3 regions of the Erwinia sp. LJJL01 genome follow, and region 1 is predicted to be linked to each of the others. Evidence: riboswitches for the same ligand, from Rfam matches in the RefSeq annotation. Region 1 holds a riboswitch; each other region holds the start of a gene.
The links. A riboswitch is a leader RNA that binds a small molecule or an ion and turns the genes downstream of it on or off. The one in region 1 is predicted to bind thiamine pyrophosphate.
Positions count from the first base shown of each region.

Region 2: another riboswitch for thiamine pyrophosphate. It lies ahead of ACLI4M_RS18615 (TenA family protein); the one in region 1 lies ahead of thiC (phosphomethylpyrimidine synthase ThiC).
Region 3: another riboswitch for thiamine pyrophosphate. It lies ahead of thiM (hydroxyethylthiazole kinase); the one in region 1 lies ahead of thiC (phosphomethylpyrimidine synthase ThiC).

Region 1 covers NZ_CP178576.1:2,191,022-2,198,027, forward strand. Annotated here, with positions in the region: gene ACLI4M_RS11005 (thiazole synthase) at 1-467, opposite strand, end outside; gene thiS (sulfur carrier protein ThiS) at 469-669, opposite strand; gene ACLI4M_RS11015 (HesA/MoeB/ThiF family protein) at 666-1,415, opposite strand; gene thiE (thiamine phosphate synthase) at 1,408-2,052, opposite strand; gene thiC (phosphomethylpyrimidine synthase ThiC) at 2,049-3,983, opposite strand; TPP riboswitch at 4,070-4,170, opposite strand; gene ACLI4M_RS11030 (Rsd/AlgQ family anti-sigma factor) at 4,309-4,815, opposite strand; gene nudC (NAD(+) diphosphatase) at 4,888-5,664, shown strand; gene ACLI4M_RS11040 (bactofilin family protein) at 5,924-6,637, shown strand; gene hemE (uroporphyrinogen decarboxylase) at 6,789-7,006, shown strand, end outside.
Region 2 covers NZ_CP178576.1:3,757,748-3,764,753, forward strand. Annotated here, with positions in the region: gene ACLI4M_RS18600 (ABC transporter substrate-binding protein) at 1-563, opposite strand, end outside; gene ACLI4M_RS18605 (ABC transporter permease) at 586-1,353, opposite strand; gene ACLI4M_RS18610 (ABC transporter ATP-binding protein) at 1,350-2,078, opposite strand; gene ACLI4M_RS18615 (TenA family protein) at 2,075-2,755, opposite strand; TPP riboswitch at 2,832-2,934, opposite strand; gene ACLI4M_RS18620 (LLM class flavin-dependent oxidoreductase) at 3,036-4,061, shown strand; gene ACLI4M_RS18625 (MFS transporter) at 4,116-5,309, opposite strand; gene ACLI4M_RS18630 (DJ-1/PfpI family protein) at 5,306-5,995, opposite strand; gene ACLI4M_RS18635 (GlxA family transcriptional regulator) at 6,783-7,006, shown strand, end outside.
Region 3 covers NZ_CP178576.1:161,578-168,583, reverse strand. Annotated here, with positions in the region: gene apbC (iron-sulfur cluster carrier protein ApbC) at 1-474, shown strand, start outside; gene ACLI4M_RS01660 (hypothetical protein) at 530-778, opposite strand; gene ACLI4M_RS01655 (GNAT family N-acetyltransferase) at 889-1,314, opposite strand; gene ACLI4M_RS01650 (AzlD domain-containing protein) at 1,408-1,731, opposite strand; gene ACLI4M_RS01645 (AzlC family ABC transporter permease) at 1,731-2,393, opposite strand; gene ACLI4M_RS01640 (helix-turn-helix domain-containing protein) at 2,497-3,045, shown strand; gene ACLI4M_RS01635 (carbonic anhydrase) at 3,054-3,785, opposite strand; TPP riboswitch at 3,981-4,079, shown strand; gene thiM (hydroxyethylthiazole kinase) at 4,114-4,905, shown strand; gene thiD (bifunctional hydroxymethylpyrimidine kinase/phosphomethylpyrimidine kinase) at 4,902-5,702, shown strand; gene fbaB (class I fructose-bisphosphate aldolase) at 5,857-6,909, shown strand.

The sequences.
Region 1 (7,006 bases):
CCAATCGGCGCGCCGAGCGGCATCACTGCCGCACAGCCCACCTCTTCGAGCCGCTTGCAGAGTACCGGGTCGGCACCGCAGTAGGGCAGCACCACAAAACCCTCTTTAACCAGCTGTTCCGCGGCCTTTAGCGTTTCAATCGGGTCCGGCAGCAGGTAGCGCACGTCGGGGTGGATCTCGAGCTTCAGCCAGTGTGTGCCCAGCGCCTCACGCGCCAGGCGGGCGGCAAAAATGGCCTCTTCAGCGGTTTTTGCCCCGGAGGTGTTCGGTAAAAGCTGCACACCGAGCTGCTGCAACGGCAGCAGAATGCCGTCATCGCCGCCGCGCAGGTCTATCCGCTTCATTGCCATCGTCACCAGCTGCGAGCCGGAAGCGCGGATCGCTTCCAGCATCAGCGCCGGGCTGGCAAACTTTCCGGTGCCGGTGAACAGGCGTGATGAGAACGTTTTATCTGCGATCTGTAACATATTAACCTCCGGCGATGGCCTGAAAAATAACCAGTTCATCGCCCTCCTGTAAGCGGACGAGCGGCCAGCGCTCGCGTGGCACGATAGCCTGATTCAGCGCCAGCGCGGTGCCGGGCTGGTGGCGCTGCAGCTGTTGCAGCAGGTCGTTCAGCGTTTCATCCCCACCCAGCGTCAGGCTTTCATCATTCACCATCACCTTCATGCTGCGACCCCGCATACCGGGCAGCCAGAGCTGCGCGTCAGTACGAGGGTGCGCCAGGTCTGCTGGCGGCCATCGAACAGGCGCAGCTTGCCGTCGAGCGGTGAGGTTTCCCCGGCCAGCATCTTCAGGGCTTCCAGCGCCTGCAGCGTGCCGACGGTGCCAACCACCGGGCCAAGCACCCCAGCGGTGCGGCAGTTGCGCTGCGGTTCGCTGTCATCCGGCCACAGGCAGCAGTAGCAACCGTGGGCAAACGGCGGCGTCAGGACCAGCAGCTGACCGCCAAAGCCAACCGCGCTGCCGCTGATCAGCGCCGTATTGCTGGCAATACAGGCGGCATTCACCGCATGGCGGGTTGGCATGTTGTCGCTGCAGTCGAGCACCAGATCAACGCTGCTCATCAGCCCCGCCAGCGAATCGGCATCCAGCCGCTGGCTGAGGGCAATCGCCTCTATCTGCGGATTCAGCGCCAGCAGGTGATTTTTCGCCAGCTCCGCCTTTGGCTGCCCGGTTTCGCTGCTGCGGTAGAGGATCTGGCGCTGCAGGTTACTTATGTGCAGCTGGTCATCATCGGCCAGTAGCAGCTTGCCGACGCCTGCTGCCGCCAGATAGAGTGCAGCGGGAGCACCCAGCCCGCCGAGACCGACAATCAGCACGCTGGCTGCCTGGAGCTTCTCCTGGGCATCCAGCCCAAACTCTTCCAGCAGCAGCTGGCGGCTGTAGCGCAAAAAATCCTGGTCGCTAAGCATGAGGCGCGCCCTCAGGCTCCGCGAGGTCGAGCAGCCGGCGCGTGGCGTCACGCCAGTCGGCGGCCTGGGTGATTGCGCTAACGACGGCAATACTGCCGACGCCGGTCGCCAGCACCTGAGGCGCACGCGCCAGGCTGATCCCGCCGATCGCCACCGTGGAAATACCGCGCAGCCGCTGAATATGGCGCGTCAGCTCTTCCAGCCCCTGCGGATTGGACGGCATCTCCTTGGTCTGCGTTGGGAAGACGTGGCCCAGCGCGATATAGGAAGGGCGCTCGGCCAGCGCCCGATCCAGCTCGCTATCATCGTGGGTGGAGAGGCCCAGCCGCAGCCCGGCAGCATGAATGGCATCCAGGTCGGCGACATCAAGATCTTCCTGCCCGAGGTGCACGCCATACGCCTGATATTTGATCGCCAGCCGCCAGTAATCGTTAATAAACAGCCGCGCCTGGTAGCGCTTGCCGAGGGCGATCGCTTCGGCAATCTGCTGTTCTACGGCTTCATCCGCACGGTCTTTAATGCGCAGCTGGATAGTGCGGACGCCCGCCTCCAGCAGGCGCGCAATCCATTCCACGGTATCGACAACCGGGTAAAGGCCCAGGCGGGCGGCGGTTGCGGGAAAGGCTTCACGGCTCATATTTTTTCCTCTGATTTCAGGGCATCGGCGCGGTGGTAAAGCTCAGCGCCACGGTGGCGAAACTCTTCTGACATCTGCGCCATACCGACTTCGATCGGCTGCGCTTCAGCCTGCTGGCGTGCGGCGTATTCGCGTACTTCTTGGGTGATTTTCATCGAACAGAATTTTGGCCCGCACATTGAGCAGAAGTGCGCGACCTTACCGGATTCCTGCGGCAGGGTTTCATCGTGGTAGCTGCGTGCGGTATGCGGATCGAGCGCGAGGTTAAACTGATCTTCCCAGCGGAATTCGAAGCGCGCTTTGGACATGGCGTTATCGCGGATCTGCGCGCCGGGATGGCCCTTAGCGAGATCGGCGGCGTGCGCGGCGATTTTGTAGGTGATTAACCCCTGTTTGACATCTTCCTTGTTTGGCAGGCCGAGGTGCTCTTTTGGCGTGACGTAGCAGAGCATCGCGCAGCCAAACCAGCCGATCATCGCGGCACCAATGCCGGAGGTGAAGTGGTCATAACCGGGGGCAATATCGGTGGTCAGCGGGCCGAGCGTGTAGAACGGCGCTTCGTGGCAGTGCTCCAGCTGTTCGGTCATATTGACGCGGATCATCTGCATCGGGACATGACCTGGCCCTTCGATCATCACCTGTACGTCATACTCCCAGGCAATTTTGGTCAGTTCCCCGAGCGTGCGCAGCTCTGCAAACTGTGCTTCATCGTTGGCATCCTGAATTGAGCCGGGGCGCAGACCATCCCCGAGCGACAGCGATACATCGTAGGCCGCGCAGATCTCGCAGATTTCACGAAAATGCTGATACAGAAAACTTTCCTGATGATGTGACAGGCACCACTTCGCCATAATCGAACCGCCGCGTGACACAATGCCGGTCAGGCGTTTGGCGGTCATTGGAACGTAGCGCAGCAGCACGCCAGCATGAATGGTGAAGTAGTCGACGCCCTGTTCCGCCTGCTCCAGCAGGGTATCGCGGAAAATTTCCCAGTTGAGATCTTCCGCCACGCCGTTAACTTTCTCCAGCGCCTGATAGATGGGGACGGTACCAATCGGCAGCGGGCTGTTACGCAGGATCCATTCGCGGGTCTCGTGAATGTAGCGCCCGGTGGAGAGGTCCATCACCGTATCTGCCCCCCAGCGCGCCGACCACACCAGTTTTTCTACCTCCTCTTCGATAGAGGAGCTGACCGCCGAGTTGCCGATATTGGCGTTAATTTTCACCAGGAAATTGCGCCCGATAATCATCGGCTCCGATTCCGGATGGTTGATATTCGCCGGGATGATTGCCCGACCGCTGGCCACCTCCTGGCGCACAAATTCGGCGCTGATATCCTGCGGCAGCTGCGCGCCAAAGCTGTGACCCGGATGCTGTTGGCGCAGCACCTCGCTACGAATGCGCTCGCGGCCCATGTTTTCACGGATGGCGATAAACTCCATTTCCGGGGTAATGATCCCCCGCCGTGCATAGTGCATCTGCGTGACGCAGCGCCCCTTTAGCGCCCGACGCGGGCGTGGAAGGTGATCAAACCGCAGGTGATCCAGCCCCTCATCGGCCAGGCGCTGCTGGGTCCAGGCGGAGCTAAGCTCTGTGACCTCCTGAGAATCGCCACGCTCGGCAATCCAGTTCAGGCGCAGCTTGCTGAGCCCGGCACGCACATCCACCGTTGCCTGCGGGTCGCCGTATGGCCCGGCGGTGTCGTAGACCGGAATCGGCTCGTTGGCTTCGAGTTCAGGGTTATCCTTACTGCCGCCTGACACTGTCGGGCTGAGCTGGATCGCGCGCATCGGCACGCGGATATCGGCACGGGAGCCGGTCAGATAGATACGTTCAGAGTTAGGGAAAGCAGTGCCCTGCAGCGAGTCAATAAACTGCTGTGCGGCGGCGCGTTGTTCACGACGATGGGTTTTTTTAGTAGCAATAGACATAGCAAGTTCCTGTTTCATCGGGAAGTTTGCTTGCCTGGAGGCGGGAGTAATAAGAACGATACGGAAATACGCATCCGTAGCGTAATAACAGATTTACTCTTGTTCCCTTCGCAGGTACTAACCTGATCAGGTTCCGCGGATCCCGAATTAACGGTCTCAGCCCCTTAGGGCACTCCGACAAGATATCGATTGGTTTTCTGGTTACTACGCCAGAATTCCCAATCTCGAATTGACAATACGTAGGGGCGAGGCATGCCTCGCCCTAACCCCTCAAGCATAAAGGGGCTTTTTGCAAACTACAAGAGGATCACATTCTGATAACGTTTCAGGCAGGGCGTGCAAGGGAAGATTGATTGGCAGCAGGTTGAATATCAGAGCCTTTTTCTAAAGCCAGTTTGATGAATTTATCCTCCAGCGTAAATCGCGCCTCCAGGGCTTCACCAACGGTAGAGAGGGCTTGCTGAAATTCCAGGCAGTTATCATGGTCGATAGCCGTTTCCAGATACGAGTCATAGACCTTCATGATCTGTTCGGTATTCGCCTGGAGTGATGGGTAGATCAGCGCGGCTTTTGCCAGCTGCTCAGTCCCATCCATCTCTTGAATAAAACGTTCATAAACGGTGAAATGCCCGGTGGAGAGGTAATCCACAAGGTTCTGGCAAAAGGTATCCAGCGCATTTTCATCAAGCGTAGTCATCGATTCCTTGTTAGGCTTGATGCCAACCATCTGGTAATACGCGACCAGCAACTGCTTACGCGCGTGCAGACAAAAATCGACCAGTTCACTGCAACCGCCGACGCGCGCGGTGAGATTTTCTAACTGGTTAAGCATGTTCAACTCCGTGAGTGTTATTTTTAACGTCTGACCTCAATCCAGTTTAAAACTGAGGATGATGAAAAATTTATGGAACGTGAAATTTTAAGCGTAGACGCTGGCTGGTGGATTGTCAGCCAGGAACACAAAATTTGGTTACCAAAAGGCGAATTACCGTACGGTGGGGCCGTTGAACTGGACCTTGTGGGATCGACAGGATCGATAATTGGTGAGTGGCAGGGTGAACCGGTATGGCTGATCCGTGCCACCCGACCGCAGGAGATGGGATCGTTACGTCAGCTGCTGGATCAGGAGAGTGGCCTGTTCCAACTCGTCGGGCGCGGTATTCAGCTGGCGGAGTTTTACCGCTCGCACCGCTGGTGCGGCTACTGCGGCCATGAAATGCACCACAGCAAAACAGAGTGGGCCTGCCTGTGCAGCCACTGTCGCCAACGCTACTATCCGCAGATTGCGCCGTGCATCATCGTGGCAATCCGCCGTGGCGAAGAGATCCTGCTGGCGCAACATACCCGCCATCGTAACGGCATCTATACCGTGCTGGCCGGATTTGTCGAAGTGGGGGAAACCCTGGAGCAGACCGTGGCGCGTGAAGTGATGGAAGAGAGCGGGATCAAAGTGAAAAACCTGCGCTATGTCTCCTCCCAGCCCTGGCCGTTCCCGCAGTCGCTAATGATGGCGTTTATGGCCGACTACGACAGCGGGGAGATAGTCATCGACCCGAAAGAGCTGCTCGACGCGGGCTGGTATCGCTTTGATGCGCTGCCGCAGCTACCGCCGGCAGGAACCGTGGCACGCCGCCTGATCGAAGATACCGTCGCCTTGTGCCGGGCAGAAGCAGAATCCTGATCACCCCGTTGCTTTATTTCTGCAATAAATTCAAATATTATCGGGCTCAAGGATGAGCCTGCAAATAAATAAGAAAAATCCATAATTAAAAGCGGTTAAACAATACAGCCTCACGTTATTGGATTTTTTTATTTTTATTGGTTTATTTTTTCCAGAAAGTACGTGAATTGTGATACGGCGATTATTCTGCTGAAGATTAACACGTGCCGGGAGCATAAGGATGATGTGTGGGAAAACAGACTGTATTATCAGGTCAGACATGAAAAAAAATTGGCCGCTGTGGGGGGTTTGGATATTCTGGGGATGTGCGATCGTCGCCTTTGCGCTGTCTCAGAAAAGAATCATGTACCTCCTGGCTATCGCCGCAGGACTCTGTATTTTATTTTTATTTATCTTATCTTTGCACAAAAAAAGGATGGTTGCTCACGTGCTTAATTTCTCCAAAAAAGACCGCGATGCAGGCGTAGGTAAAAATGCTCCTGCCCTGAATACTGAACCCGCTAAAGCCGCTACTAGTGAACGTCATGACGACCTGATGATTAAAGAAACGACTATTTCACTCGGCTCGGTATTGCGGGGGGAAATAACCAATGAAAATAATATTACGGTTAATGGTACGGTCGAAGGAAACATTACCAGCCAGAAAATCACGCAGATTGGTAAAGAGGGAAGCGTTGTCGGCACGGTGAAATCCGCAAAGCTCGTCATTAACGGTTTAATTAAGGGAAGCTGCCACGCGGGAAGCGTCACTATTATGTCCCGTGGCCGGGTAGAGGGGGAGATCTACACGAACGAGCTGGCTATTGAAAAAGGGGGGGCCTTTATTGGTATGTCTCATCAGGTTGAAGATGAGATGTCACTAGCCAATAAGAGAGAGAAAAGGCCGACTGAGGCCAGCCATAAAGCCCCTGCTGCGCTGGCTGCCGTTGAAGATAATCCTCTGAGCTCCCAGGCGTTAACCCTCACAAAGTAAGCTGATAACCTGCCTTAACCCTTTGGCTGCACCAAGATTGCACGACTACAGTAGGGGGGAGGCTCTCTTTGCGGTGCATTTTACTGCGCAGCCTCACGGTCAATTCCAGTAAATGTTACACTACAGGCATGACTGGAGAGAGAGCCTTAAGATGAGCGAATTGAAGAACGATCGTTACCTGCGCGCCCTGTTGCGCCAGCCGGTTGATGTGACCCCGGTGTGGATGATGCGCCAGGCCGGCCGTTATTTGCCGGAATATAAAGCCACGCGTGCCGTGGCCGGTGACTTTATGTCGCTGTGCAAAAATGCCGAACTGGCCTGCGAAGTCACGCTGCAACCTCTGCGCCGCTACGCGCTGGATGCGGCGAT
Region 2 (7,006 bases), 1.6 Mb from region 1:
TGTAGCCTCAGCTCCTGCGCTTCAATATTGCGGTAGCCGCCAATCACCGCATCCACCTGGCCTGCCAGCAGCGCGCTGGTCAGCTGGAAGTTGACATTAATCAGCTTAATGTCCTGCGGATTAACGTTTTCATGCTTCAGCATAGTACCTAGCGTTGCCTGCTCTATGCCGCTGACCGAGTAGCCGATCTTCTTGCCTTTCAGCCCGGCGGGCGAGGTGATGCTTTTATCCAGTGTCATCACCGTGTTCAGCGGTGAGTCGATCAGCGTGCCGACGCGCACCAGCGGCAGGCCTTCATCGGCAAAGAAGTGTAATTGCGGCTGATAGGTGATGGCGAGATCGGCCTGTTTAGCCGCCACCAGGCGCGGCGGCAGTGACGGATCCGAAGGCGGGACGATCTTCACGTCCAGCCCCTCCGCTTTAAATGCGCCAATCTGTTCGGCCACCATAATCGGCGCGTGATCGGGGTTAATGTACCAGTCGAGGATCAGCGTCAGCTTTTCAGTAGCCTGGGCGCTGCACGCGGCGCCCAGCAGCAGTGCACAGAGGGTTTTTTTGAACATGGTTATGACCTTTTATAGTGTGTTAGTGGTTTTCAGGTGCCCAGTTAACCAGGCGCTGCAGCAGCGCATCGACCGCCAGCCACAGCAGAACCGTCATCAGGACCAGGATAAACAGCGCGGCAAAGCACTGAGCGGTCTGCATGCGGGCATTGGCATTCAGCATCACGTAGCCCAGTCCTTCGGCGGAACCGACCCACTCACCGATAATGGCACCGATAGGGGCTACCGCCGCGGCCATGCGCAGGCCGGAAGCGAACGCGGGCAGCGCGGCCATCAGGCGGATGTGGCGCAGCTGCGCCCAGCGTGAAGCGCCCATGGTGCGGGCCAGGTCGAGCCAGTCACGGTTAACGCGCCGCAGCCCGTCATAAAATGCAGAGGTGACCGGGAAGAAGATCACCAGTACCGCCATCGCCACCTTGGCGCTGATGCCGAAGCCGAACCACAGCACCAGCAGCGGAGCAAGCGCAAAGACCGGGATTGCCTGGCTGGTCAGCACCAGCGGCATCATCCAGCGCTGTAAACGCGGCGAGAAGGTCATCGCCAGCGCCAGCAGTGAACCGAGTAGTACGCCGATCGCCAGCCCGCTGAGCACTTCCGACGCGGTGATCAGGCTGTGCCAGGCCAGAAACGCCCGGTCATCCCACAGCGCCCTCGCCACCGCAACCGGCGACGGCAGCAGAAAGGCCGGGATATCGGTCAGCGTCGCCAGCCACCACAGCACCATCAGCCCGGCGAAGATCGCCAGCCCGCGCAGGCTGCGGGCGCGTTTTCCTGTGCAGTGCATCATCATCCTGCCGCCCTCAGCAGCTGTTGCAGCAGTTCACCCTGGCTTTTCAGCAGGTCAGGATCGTCCGGCGCGCGCGGTGGCTGCCCACCGATGGCGTGGCCGTCATCAATTCCCGCCGGGTAGCCGGAGAGGACCAGCAGCTGGTGGCTGAGGCGACAGGCTTCCATCGGGTCGTGAGTGATCAGCAGTACGGTATGGTCGCTGAGCAGGTCGGCGGCCAGCGTCTGGATCCTGGCACGCGTCAGGGTGTCCAGCGCTGAAAACGGTTCATCCATCAGCACTACCGGGCGCCGCTCGTACAGCGTGCGGGCAATCGCCGCGCGCTGGCGCATGCCGCCGGAGAGCGCCGCCGGACGCTCGGTTGCCTGCTCAGCCAGCCCGACCCGCTCCAGCAGATGCTGCGCCCAGGGCAGGTCGGCTTTTTCGCCGCGCAGGCGCGCGCCGAGCGTGATGTTGTCTATCACCGACAGCCACGGAAGCAGCAGATCCTTCTGGCCCATATACGCAATGCGCCCCGCCAGCGGCAGGCCATCGCTGCCGCACACCTGGCCCGCATCGGCGGTAGCCAGACCGGCGATGACCTTCAGCAGGCTGGTTTTGCCACAGCCGCTGGCGCCCAGCAGCGCCGCAAAGCTGCCGCCTTTGATGTCAAAATTGAGGTGTTGAAAGATAGTGCGCCGGCCAAAACTCAGGCTGAGGTCGCGCACGGCAATACCAGGGGGCATCATGGTGCGGGCACCGCATTCAGCCCCATCTGCCAGAAGGCCGCTTCCAGCCGGGTGGCGGTGGTGAAGATCTCGCTGAGGCTGGCGATGCGGCTCTCTGCTGCGCGCTGCTGACCCACCGTTTCCAGCAGCCCAATCGCCGCCTGCACGCCGCAAAGATAATCGGCATCGCCGTAGTTACGGATCCACGAGGCATACGGGCTGCCGTCGAGCCGGGTTTGCGGGTCGTTGAGCAGGCGCAGGCCGATTTCGGCATAGCCCGCCACGCAGGGTAGCAGAGCGGCCAGCAGCTCCAGCGCATCGCCGGAGTGGCCGATATCCAGCACGTAGCGGGTGTAGTTCATGGTCTCCGCCGCTTCCGGCTCGGCTGCCATCTGTGCTTCACTCAGCCCCCAGCTTGCGCAGTAGCCAACGTGCAGCGGCAGTTCATTGACGATAGCGTTGAGTGAGGCGGTGGCGGCGCGCATTTCCGGCAGGGTACGCAGCTTGGAAACCAGCAGGGCATAGGCGCGGGCAAAGTGGATCAGGAACAGATAGTCCTGGGTCAGGTAACGACGAAACGCAACGTCGGGCAGGGTAGCGTCAGCCAGCTGCTGCAAAAACGGGTGATCGACGTAGTGGTGCCATTCAGGGCCCGCCTGCTGGCGTAAACGGCCGTACAAACCCTGGCTGAAATCGATGTGGGAAACGGGGTGAGACACGGGACCTCCATAAATTCAGTGGAGATCCGGGCACGCAGAGGTATGAACAGGCACATGATCGATGCCAACCCGTCCCTTCGCTGGCATGACCCAGATCAGGTTCAAAGGGTTCGGCTTACGCCATCTCAGCCCATTACAGGACACCCCTCGGAGCAGCCTGTTATACGATATTTCATTTTTGATTACAATCCTTGCTTAGTCAGGCACGGCGAGTTAGGAATAGTATTATCTCCACGCAATTTCCACTCAGGAAAACCTTATGAAAAGTATTGGATTTCTGTCGTTTGGTCACTGGACACCTTCGCCGCAGTCCGGCACGCGTTCTGCTGCCGACGCGCTGTTGCAATCCATCGATCTGGCGGTCGCGGCCGAAGAGCTGGGCGCGGACGGCGCTTACTTTCGCGTGCATCACTTCGCCCGCCAGCTCAGCTCTCCGTTCCCGCTGCTGGCCGCCGTGGGCGCCAAAACCCGCCGTATTGAGATCGGCACGGGCGTCATCGATATGCGCTATGAGAACCCGCTGTACATGGCTGAAGATGCCGGTTCCGCCGATCTGATCTCCGGCGGGCGCCTGCAGCTCGGCATCAGCCGCGGTTCGCCGGAGCAGGTGATCGACGGCTGGCGCTATTTCGGCTATCAGCCCGCCGAAGGTGAGAACGAGTCGGATATGGCGCGTCATCACACCGAAGTGCTGCTCGACGTGCTGCGCGGCGAAGGCTTCGCTAAGCCGAACCCGCAGCCGATGTTCCCTAATCCACCGGGCATGCTGCGCGTGGAGCCTTACTCGGAAGGGCTGCGCGAGCGTATCTGGTGGGGCGCAGGCTCCAATGCCACGGCGGTGTGGGCGGCGAAGCTGGGAATGAACCTGCAAAGCTCAACGCTGAAGGATGATGAAACCGGCGAGCCGTTCCATATTCAGCAGGCGAAGCAGATCCGCGCCTACCGTGAAGCCTGGAAAGCGGCCGGACACGCCCGCACGCCGCGCGTCTCCGTTAGCCGCAGTATTTTCGCGCTGGTGAATCAGCAGGACCGTATGTACTTCGGCAACAGCGGTAAGGACGCGGATCAGGTCGGCTACCTCGACGAGAAAACCCGCGCCATTTTTGGCCGCAGCTACGCCGCCGAGCCGGATGTGCTGATTAAACAGCTGGCAGAGGATGAAGCGATTGCCGAAGCCGACACGCTGCTGCTGACCGTTCCGAATCAGCTGGGCGTGGATTACTGCGCGCACACCATCGAGGCGATACTGAAGCACGTTGCTCCAGGGCTGGGCTGGCGAAAATAGTCAGAACGGATAAAGATGCCAGGTCTCTTCAATCCCCTGCGCCCGATAAGATATTCATCCGGCGTGAGGGGTTGTTCTGGAAAAGATTATCCAACATCCAGTGACACAGAGACCTACCAGTAAAAATGGCAGCATAATGATATTGAGTTGATGCCATCCAAAGTACTCCAGAGCTGCAGCGGACAGCAGCGAAGCAGCTGACGAGAAGAGATAACGTAATGTTTCACTGGCCGTTTGGGCTGCTTTGCGCATGCTGGAATCATTTCCTAGCGAAAGAAGAATGGAGCTGGTGACGAAACTCAGATTCCAACCCACTCCGAGCAGGGCAAGTGACCAGTAGAATGTAGCCAGCTGAGTCCCTTGCATGCCAACCAAAGCAGCAAGTACTGTCAAACTGATCCCAATCATAAGGCTCATGCCGGCACCCAATTTGCGGAAAGTATAACCCGCCACTAGAGAGGGGGCATACATGCCGACTAAATGCCATTGCATGACGGCAGCACCCTCCTTCATCGTTAGGCCGGCCTTTACAATTGCCAGAGGTGCAGAACTCATCATTAACATCATGACGCTGGTAATCAGCACACCATTTATTGTGGCAACCAGATAAACGGGTTTCTTGAGGGCAGCATAATTGCCAGCCCACTCAGCCTTTGAGGCTTCTGCAAGTGCAGGCTTACCATCTGTCTTATAAAAACAGACTAACAGTAGTGCTGAGACCAGTATCAGAATACTCACAGTCAGATAGGAACCGGTAAAAAGTGAAGAGGGGTAGAGAGATGCGCTCCATACCGCCAGGCCCGGCCCGAGAAAGGCAGCAATCACTCCCCCTGCCAGCACCAGCGATACTGCAAACTGTTTCAATTCCTGTCTCACCAGATCACCTGCTGCCAGCCGGTAAAACTGTGCTGAGGCCTGAAAAGCGCCAACCAGTAAGCAACCCAGGCACAACCCCCAGAAGTGAGGTATTAATGTCGATATCGTTGAGATGAGTGCTCCAGCCACACCGATACAGCACCCTGTTAACAGTGCGTTACGTCTACCATGATAACGAATCTGCCATCCCAAAATGGGCATGATTAACGCACCACCCACGGTCAGTAAGGCAAAAGGAATGGTTGCTAGTTCAGGATGCAGTGTTAAAGACTGTCCAGCCAGACTGGTAATGGTAAGGTCTATTGAAATAGCTGCAGTAAACAGCACCTGGCAAAGAGTCAGGATCCAGACTTCTTTTGGCATGGAGGTCATCTTACCTCCAGACGTGCTGCTGCCCTTAGGGTTGCAGCCAGCCGGAGCAGCTGACGCTGTTCGGCATGGTGTTGCAGGCGCTCAACGCGCTCAGGAGTTTCCAGTTCTGTAAGCGTATAAAGTGGTTCAGGACCGTATTCAATTCCTAACTGGATATCCTTTACCGTCTCAGTTCCCAGCAGTCGCTCCATCACCGTCAAGGCGAGATCGATTCCAGCAGAAATCCCGGCACCGGTGATGCGGTTACCATCTACGACTACCCGCTGTTTAACCGGAATTGCTCTGAGGTATTCCAGCTGCAGCAGCGACATCCAGTGGCTGGTTGCACGGAAACCTTCGAGAAGACCAGCAGCGCCCAGCACCAGAGAACCGGTACAGACAGAAGCGATAACTGAAGCACTCGCAGCCTGACGGCGGATAAAATCCAGGGTCAGTTCATCATCCATCAGGGCTATCTGACCACTACCACCGGGGATGCAGATCACATCCAGCACCGGTGATGTTGCAAATGTTTGGGTGGGTAGAATTGACCATCCTGAACCGGTCTTTACGGGAAGGAGCGTTTTCCAAATCAGATGAACGTCGCAGCGGCTGCTGGCTGCAAATACTTCTGCCGGCCCGGTGAGGTCGAGTTGAGTTACCTGCGGGAAAAGTAACAGACCGACTTGCAAAGGCTTATTGATCATATCCGATACTCCGTTGTCAGAGATTGCCAGTGAAGAGGTGAGTGGCTGAGGAATCCCCAGAAATGACTTCAATCGCTAAACGTCCGCTAACCGGTCTGAGCTCAGCCTGAGCACGCCGGAACGGCAAAAGACGCTCCCTGCGGGCCTCGGCATGCGGCATCCCTGCCGCGTGACGTCCGGCTTACCTCAGGCTGAGCCCATCCCCCGCTATCATCGTGCTCGCTGTGGCTTTCAAACCGCGACGCTGCGGCTTTGGGTGCAAGGGGGGAGGGCTGATTGCAGCAGGCCCACGGCCAGGGATGGCCGTGAGCCAGGCTACAGGGATGTATTCATGCCGGTGCGGAAAGCAGCCCTCCCTCCTGAAACCGGGCACCTGTCATCCCGCAACAATATTCAATCAATTTTTGTGGGGATACCTCAGAGGCGAGTGGTGATATCGAACTGCACATGCCTCCCTTTCTGGTGCTCTCTAAATATCTCTCTACCCTGATTAATAAATGTTTCATGTTCAGGCGTCGCTTCGGAAGGAGCATAGGACAGTGATAAAAGTTTCCCTTTCATCTGATCTTCCTCAACAGAGATGTTTTTGTATTAGATGCTTAGTTCCAGATTCATAGTATTTTCATTAGGGTGTTAAAAGATAAATTACTTTCTTTTTTTTACCTCAAGTGTGAATGATCTAATTTGGCATCAATGATTCATAAAATTATAAATGATGCACTTAACATGTTTTAAAATAACGGTGATGTCTACTGAGAGCAATGACTAATATCGGGGTATTACTGCCATGACACGTAAGATAGGACTGTATGTTTTTGAAGGATTTCAACTGCTTGATATGTCAGGGCCTGCAACCGCCTTTGAGGTCGCCAGCCAGGTTATTCCTGGAAGTTATGAGTTGAGTGTTATTTCTCATCAGCAGGGGATAATATCGAGTTCTGGTGGGGTTGGAACGGTAGCTAATTCTTGTCATCCCCTTGATTATGATACGTTAATGATTGTGGGTGGACC
Region 3 (7,006 bases), 2.0 Mb from region 1:
TGGCCGGAGCTGGATTACCTGATCCTCGATATGCCGCCAGGCACCGGAGACATCCAGCTGACGCTGGCGCAGAACGTGCCGGTGACCGGGGCGATAGTGGTCACCACACCGCAGGATATTGCGCTGTTGGATGCGCGCAAGGGCATTGTGATGTTCGAGAAGGTCAACGTTCCGGTACTGGGCGTGGTGGAAAATATGAGCATGCATATCTGTAGCCAGTGCGGCCATCATGAACCGATCTTTGGCACCGGCGGGGCGGAGAAGCTGGCGGCGCAGTATCACACCCGGCTGCTGAGTCAGATGCCGCTGCACATCAGCCTGCGCGAAGACCTCGATGCTGGTGAGCCAACCGTGGTGCGCCGACCGGACAGTGAGTTTACGCGCCTTTACCGCCAGCTGGCGAACGCCGTGGCGGCCCAGCTTTACTGGCAGGGCGACGTTATCCCGCAGGATATCGCCTTCCGCGCGCTGTAATTCTCTATCTTTGTAGGGGGCCGACCTTTATTCTGGTCGGCCTGTTTAAGATATTTCACACTAAACGCACGTGCCGCTGCTGGAAGCCATCCACCATCGAATAATCAAAATCGATTTTCCCGCCGTCAAACAGCTGGTTAATCAGGGTAAAGTCATTATCCGGCGTCACGTTGCAGCGGTGGTTGAGCAGGGTGTCCTGGATAGTAAAGGCCTTGTCGCCACGCGCAATGCGCTTCAGATATTGCAGCATCTCATAAGCGTTTTTGCTTACGCCCGCCTGTTCGTGAAGAGGTCTGTTGGTCATCGTCGGTTCTGGCGCCATTCTTAGAGCTAAAACCGCATTATAGTCGGTTGTGTTCGACAGGCGGCAAGCCGATTTTATATTTCAGTGCAGGTGTGATGCTGCGGTGGCGGCTATTTCAGCACGTAGTGCATTAACAGGTATTCACCCTGGTCGCTCTCGCCCTGCGCCACTACCCGCCAGCCGTGCTTTTTATAGAAGCTCTGCGCCTGTAAGTTTTCCGCCAGGCACTTGAGCGCCCCGGTAGAGGTAAAGCTGTTCTGTACCGCCTGCAACAGCGCGCTGCCCGCGCCGCTGCCCTGCCAGGCCGGGTCAATAAACAGGCTGTGCAAAAAGTTATCGTTATCCAGCACCGCGGCAAAACCCACGCGGTGCCCGTCCTCTTCTGCCACCAGCACGCGCTCGCCGAGCGTCACGCGGTCAAAATCCTCTAACTGCCATTCGGCGTCGTCCAGCCAGGTCCAGTTCGCCTTGCGCGAGGCGAGAAACAGCGTGCGCAAAAAGGGGCGGTCAGCTTCGGTAAACGGACGAATATTCATGATGAAACTCCTGCAGCAAAACGCCGTGTGGCAACGGCGCAGAGTTTATCGCAAAACAGCCGTTTCTGAAGAAGAAAAAGCGCGTAAAGGCGGTTAGCTGACCCCGGCATAACGCAGCAGGGCGGTGACCAGCGCCGCCGCGAAGATCACGACGATCAGCGGCGCCTTACGCCAGGCCAGCAGCACGGCCACGGCCACCCCAGCCACGCGGGCAATCCCGGCAAAATGTACCCCTTCATAGAAGGTATTCGCCAGGGCAACGGCAAACAGCAGCGTGGTGGCGGCATCGGAGAGCAGCGTGCGCGCATTTTCTGACAGCGCCATGCGGTTACCGAGTTTTGCTCCGGCAAAACGCATCAGCCAGGTGCCGAGCGCCAGAATCGCGATACCGCTGATGATCAAAGAGTGAGCGGGCATTATTTCCTCCTCGCCAGCAGGCCGGCCATCGACAGCAGCACCGGTAAGCCGACCGGAGTAAACGGCACTGCCAGCAGCGACAGCGCCGCGCCACAGGAGGCGCGCGTCAGGGTGGTACGAGACTTAAACGCCGGGATCACCAGCGCCAGCAGGATCGCCGGGAACACGGCATCCAGCCCAATCACGCTGGTATCGGGCAGCAGGGTGCCAATCAGGCTGCCGATCAGCGCCCCAAGCGGCCAGACGATCGCCACCCCTAGCCCGCACAGCCAGAATGCGGCCTTACGCTGCTGCGGCGTGGACTGCGACAGGCCAAATACCACGCTTTCGTCATTCATAATATGGCAGCCAAGCAGCGCGGAGAGGCGTGAACCGACCAGGTCGCGCACCGCAATGCCAAACGGAAAATGGCGGGCATTGACCAGCAGCCCGGCGGCGGCGGCGGCTAACGGATTGCCGCCGCTGGCAATAATGGCGATAAACATAAACTCTGACGCCCCGGCCAGCACAAACAGCGAGGAGAACAGCGGCACCCACAGCGGAAAACCGTAAGCCGTTGCCAGAGAACCGTAGGAAACACCCACCACGCCAACGGCAAGGCAGATCAGGTAGATCGCCTTACGCGTGGCGGGCGTCAGCGAGGAAAAATTGTGGCTAAACATGCTTTTCTAACCCTATCGAACGAAACTGCCATTATAATGAACGCATTAGAATAGGTTATCAAGACGAACGTTTCGTTCGTTTTAACGAACTGTGAGGTAAGGCATGACCCAGCCAATCGCCCTGATTGCCCAAAGCCTGGTGCGCGAGCGGACGCGCGCAGGGCTGTCGCTGGCCGAAGTCGCCCGGCGGGCAGAGATCGCTAAATCCACGCTGTCGCAGCTGGAGGCGGGTAACGGCAATCCCAGCCTGGAAACGCTGTGGGCGCTGTGCGTGGCGCTGAATATCCCGTTTGCTAAACTGCTGGAGCCGGAGAGCAATAAGACTCAGGTGGTACGGCGTGGAGAGGGAAGTAAAGTGGTGGCCGAGCGCGGCAACTATGAGGCCATTCTGCTGGCCAGCTGTCCGCCGGGCGCGCGGCGGGATATCTATCTGCTGATCACCCAGCCTGGCGAGGAACGCCTCTCACAGCCCCATATTCCCGGCTCTGTTGAGCATATTATCATCACCCAGGGGCGGGCGCTGGTGGGGCTGAAAGAGTCGCCGGAAGAGTTATTCCCCGGCGATTACATCTGCTATCCCGGCGATCGCCCGCATATCTTCAAGGCGCTGGAGCCGGATACGCTGGCGCTGCTGGTGGCGGAGCAGGGATAGAAAAGCCTTTACTCGACTACCATACGGCCATTCAGCGGCTGCACCGGGCGATTGTTGCTCTGTGCCAGCGCTTTCTGGAACTGCGCCAGCTGTGCTGCGGACAAGGTGACCGGCTTTTTCATCACCAGCCAGCGCAAGCCCTCTGTGCAAGGTGGTGTGGTCAGCGAGCCGCTGAAACGGTAGTAGTGTAGATCGGTCGGGAACAGGGGTTTCAGGTCATAACGCTCATCCAGCTTCACACTCTGGTTTAACTTAGCCGGAATGCGCTTAAGGATGGGATTGAGAGCACTGTTTTCCGCACCCACTTCAAACATCACCGCAACTACCGCCAGTGAACCACTGGCATCCGCATGCACAAAGTGCACCTCCAGCGGATAGCGCTTGCCGTTGATCAGGTTTTCGCTCGGCGCATGGAAGTGGTACTGGCGCAGCCTAAACATCCTGTTATCCAGCTTGAAATCATCTTCATCATCCACGGTGACCTGTAAGGTATGGCCGTTATTCACCAGGCTTTCCGCCTCAGAGTGATAATCCATTTCTAGCGCGGGAAGATTCGCTTTAGTGACAAAGCGGATATCAATGGGTGACTGAAACTGACCAATTTTACAGGTGGCGAACTTTTCGCTCAGATTCCCCCAGTTTTCTGGTCCAGCCTGGCCTTCATAGGTCCAGTGCGGCGCTGTCTCTGCACTGGCTGATGCAGACAGGGCGAGTAGTGTTGCGGCAATAAAAAGTTTCATTTCTGTCTCTATTATTTGGATGTATTTGCGGTGTTGGCACGGTTAAAGAGGTGGGATTATGGGCGTTGCGCAACCTGTCACCTACGAGATGCGTCTGGTATTCGGATGCATGACAAATGGGTTTACAAGATAGCGCCATCCCCCGTATTCTGTGGATTCGCTACCAGCGCAATGAATTCTAAAATTTAACGATTTATCAATGACTCGGGGTGCCCGACCTAACCGTCCGGCTGAGAAAAACCCGCATAACCTGAACTGGATAATGCCAGCGTAGGGAAGTCAGATGCCCGACCGGCATCGCCTTCTTGATCGCCGGTTGGGAGTAATCATGATCCAACCTCAAAGCCTCAGCCACGCCGACGTGGCCCACTCTCTGGCGCTGTTTCGCCAAAAATCACCGTTAATCCACTGTATGACCAATGACGTGGTGCAAACCTTTACCGCCAACGTGCTGCTGGCGCTGGGGTCCTCCCCGGCGATGGTGATCGACCCGGATGAAGCCGCGCAGTTCAGCGCCATCGCCGATGCCTTACTGGTCAACGTCGGCACGCTAACGCATTCGCGCAGTGACGCGATGCGTGCGGCGATCGGCGCTGCGAATGGCGCCGGACACGCCTGGACGCTGGACCCGGTGGCGGTCGGCGCGCTGGATTTCCGCAGTGAATTCTGTCAGCAGCTGCTGGCGAGCAGGCCCGCCGCGATTCGCGGTAATGCTTCCGAAATCATGGCGCTGGCAAAACAGGCGGTCAGCGGGCGTGGCGTCGACAGCCTGCATCCGTCGGATGCAGCGTTACAGGCCGCCGAAACCCTAGCGCTTGCCAGCGGCGCGGTGATTGCGGTAACCGGCGAGGTCGATTTTGTTACCGACGGGCGGCGCACGCTAAGCGTGAGCGGCGGTTCGCCATTGATGACTCGCGTGGTGGGTACCGGCTGTGCACTGTCGGCTGTGGTGGCCGGGTTTGCCGCGCTGCCGGGCGACCGTCTGGTGAATGTCGCCAGTGCCTGCCGCGTGGTATCGCTGGCTGGCGAGCGTGCTGCCGCGCAGGTGAAGGGGCCGGGCAGCTTTATCCCGGCGTTTCTCGATGCCCTGTACCAACTCAATCCGGAGGCGCTGGTATGAAACGTATCAACGCCATGACTATTGCCGGTACCGACCCGAGCGGCGGGGCGGGTATTCAAGCCGATCTTAAGGCGTTCTCCGCGCTGGGCGCTTACGGCACCAGCGTGATCACCGCGCTGGTGGCGCAAAACACCACCGGGGTGCAGTCGGTGTATCGCATTGAGCCGGATTTTGTCGCCGCGCAGCTGGATTCGGTGCTGTCCGACGTGCGCATCGACACCATTAAAATCGGCATGCTGGCGGAAAGTGCCATCGTCGACGTGGTGGCCGATCGCCTGAAGGGTGCCAGCGCACCGTGGGTGGTGCTGGATACGGTGATGCTGGCGAAAAGCGGCGATCCGCTGCTCTCGGTGGAGGCCGTTGCCACGCTACGCGAACGCCTGCTGCCGCAGGTATCGTTGATCACCCCAAACCTGCCTGAAGCTGCGGCTCTGTTACAGTGCCAGCCCGCGCGCAACGAAACCGAGATGCGCGCACAAGGGCGGGCGCTGCTGGCGCTCGGCTGCCAGGCTGTGCTGATGAAGGGCGGCCACCTCAGCGAAGAGGAGAGCCCTGACTGGCTGTTAACCCGCGAGTTAGAACAGCGCTTCACCGCACCGCGTATTAACACGCGCAACACCCACGGCACCGGCTGCACGCTCTCGGCGGCGCTGGCAGCGCTGCGTCCGCGCCATGATAACTGGGTAACGACGGTGCAGGCCGCCAAGCAGTGGCTGCAGGGGGCGCTGGAGCAGGCTGACTCGCTGGAAGTCGGCCACGGGCACGGCCCGGTGCACCATTTCCATCAGTGGTGGTAGCGCGCACCCCCTCACGCTTTTTAGTGCGGATCCTTCTGAAAAATGGAGTCAGCAATTTGCCTTAATGGACGTTTTAGGTTCACCCTGTTGAGGTCAGTCAGTCTGACCCGCGGGCCGCTTCGCTGCGGCCTCCACAACTTTGACAGGAGTTACCATGACGGACATCGTACAGTTACTGGGCAAAGAAGCAGACTCTCTTTTGCAACATCGCTGCATGACTATTCCAGCGGACAGCCTCTATCTCCCGGGCGCGGATTATGTTGATCGGGTGATGGTGGATAATAACCGCCCGCCAGCGGTACTGCGCAATATGCAAACCCTGTACAACACCGGACGTTTAGCCGGGACAGGTTACCTCTCTATCCTGCCAGTCGATCAGGGCGTTGAGCACTCTGCGGGGGCCTCCTTCGCCGCCAATCCCCTCTATTTTGATCCGAAAAATATCGTGGAGCTGGCGATTGAAGCCGGATGCAACTGCGTGGCGTCCACCTATGGCGTGCTGGCGTCGGTATCGCGCCGCTATGCCCACCGCATTCCGTTTATGGTCAAGCTGAACCACAACGAAACCCTGAGCTACCCCACGCAGTACGACCAGACCCTGTACGCCAGCGTCGAGCAGGCGTTCAACCTCGGTGCGGTGGCGGTCGGTGCCACGATTTATTTCGGTTCTGAGCAGTCGCGTCGCCAGATTGAGGAGATCTCCGCCGCGTTTGAACGGGCGCATGAGCTGGGGATGGTCACCGTGCTGTGGGCCTACCTGCGTAACGATGCTTTCAAGAAGGATGGGGTGGATTACCACGCCAGCGCCGATCTGACCGGGCAGGCCAACCATCTGGCCGCCACCATCGGGGCGGATATCGTTAAGCAGAAGATGGCGGAGAATAACGGCGGCTACCAGGCGCTGAAGTTCGGTCATACCGACGAGCGCGTCTACAGCAATCTGACCAGTGATAATCCTATCGATCTGGTGCGTTATCAGCTGGCGAACTGCTATATGGGCCGCGCCGGGCTGATTAACTCCGGTGGCGCAGCAGCGGGGGAGACGGATACCGCCGAATCGGTGCGTACCGCGGTGATCAACAAACGTGCGGGTGGTATGGGGTTAATCCTTGGCCGCAAGGCGTTTAAGAAGTCGATGAGAGAGGGCGTGGCGCTGATTAATTCGGTGCAGGATGTGTATCTGGCGAAGAACGTGACTATCGCCTGAGGTAAAACGGGCTGACCGAAAAAGAGGGTCAGCCCCTACAAAATTCCGTAGGGGTCGACCATTTTTTCCGGTCGACCCGTGTTGAAGGTTTGCATCA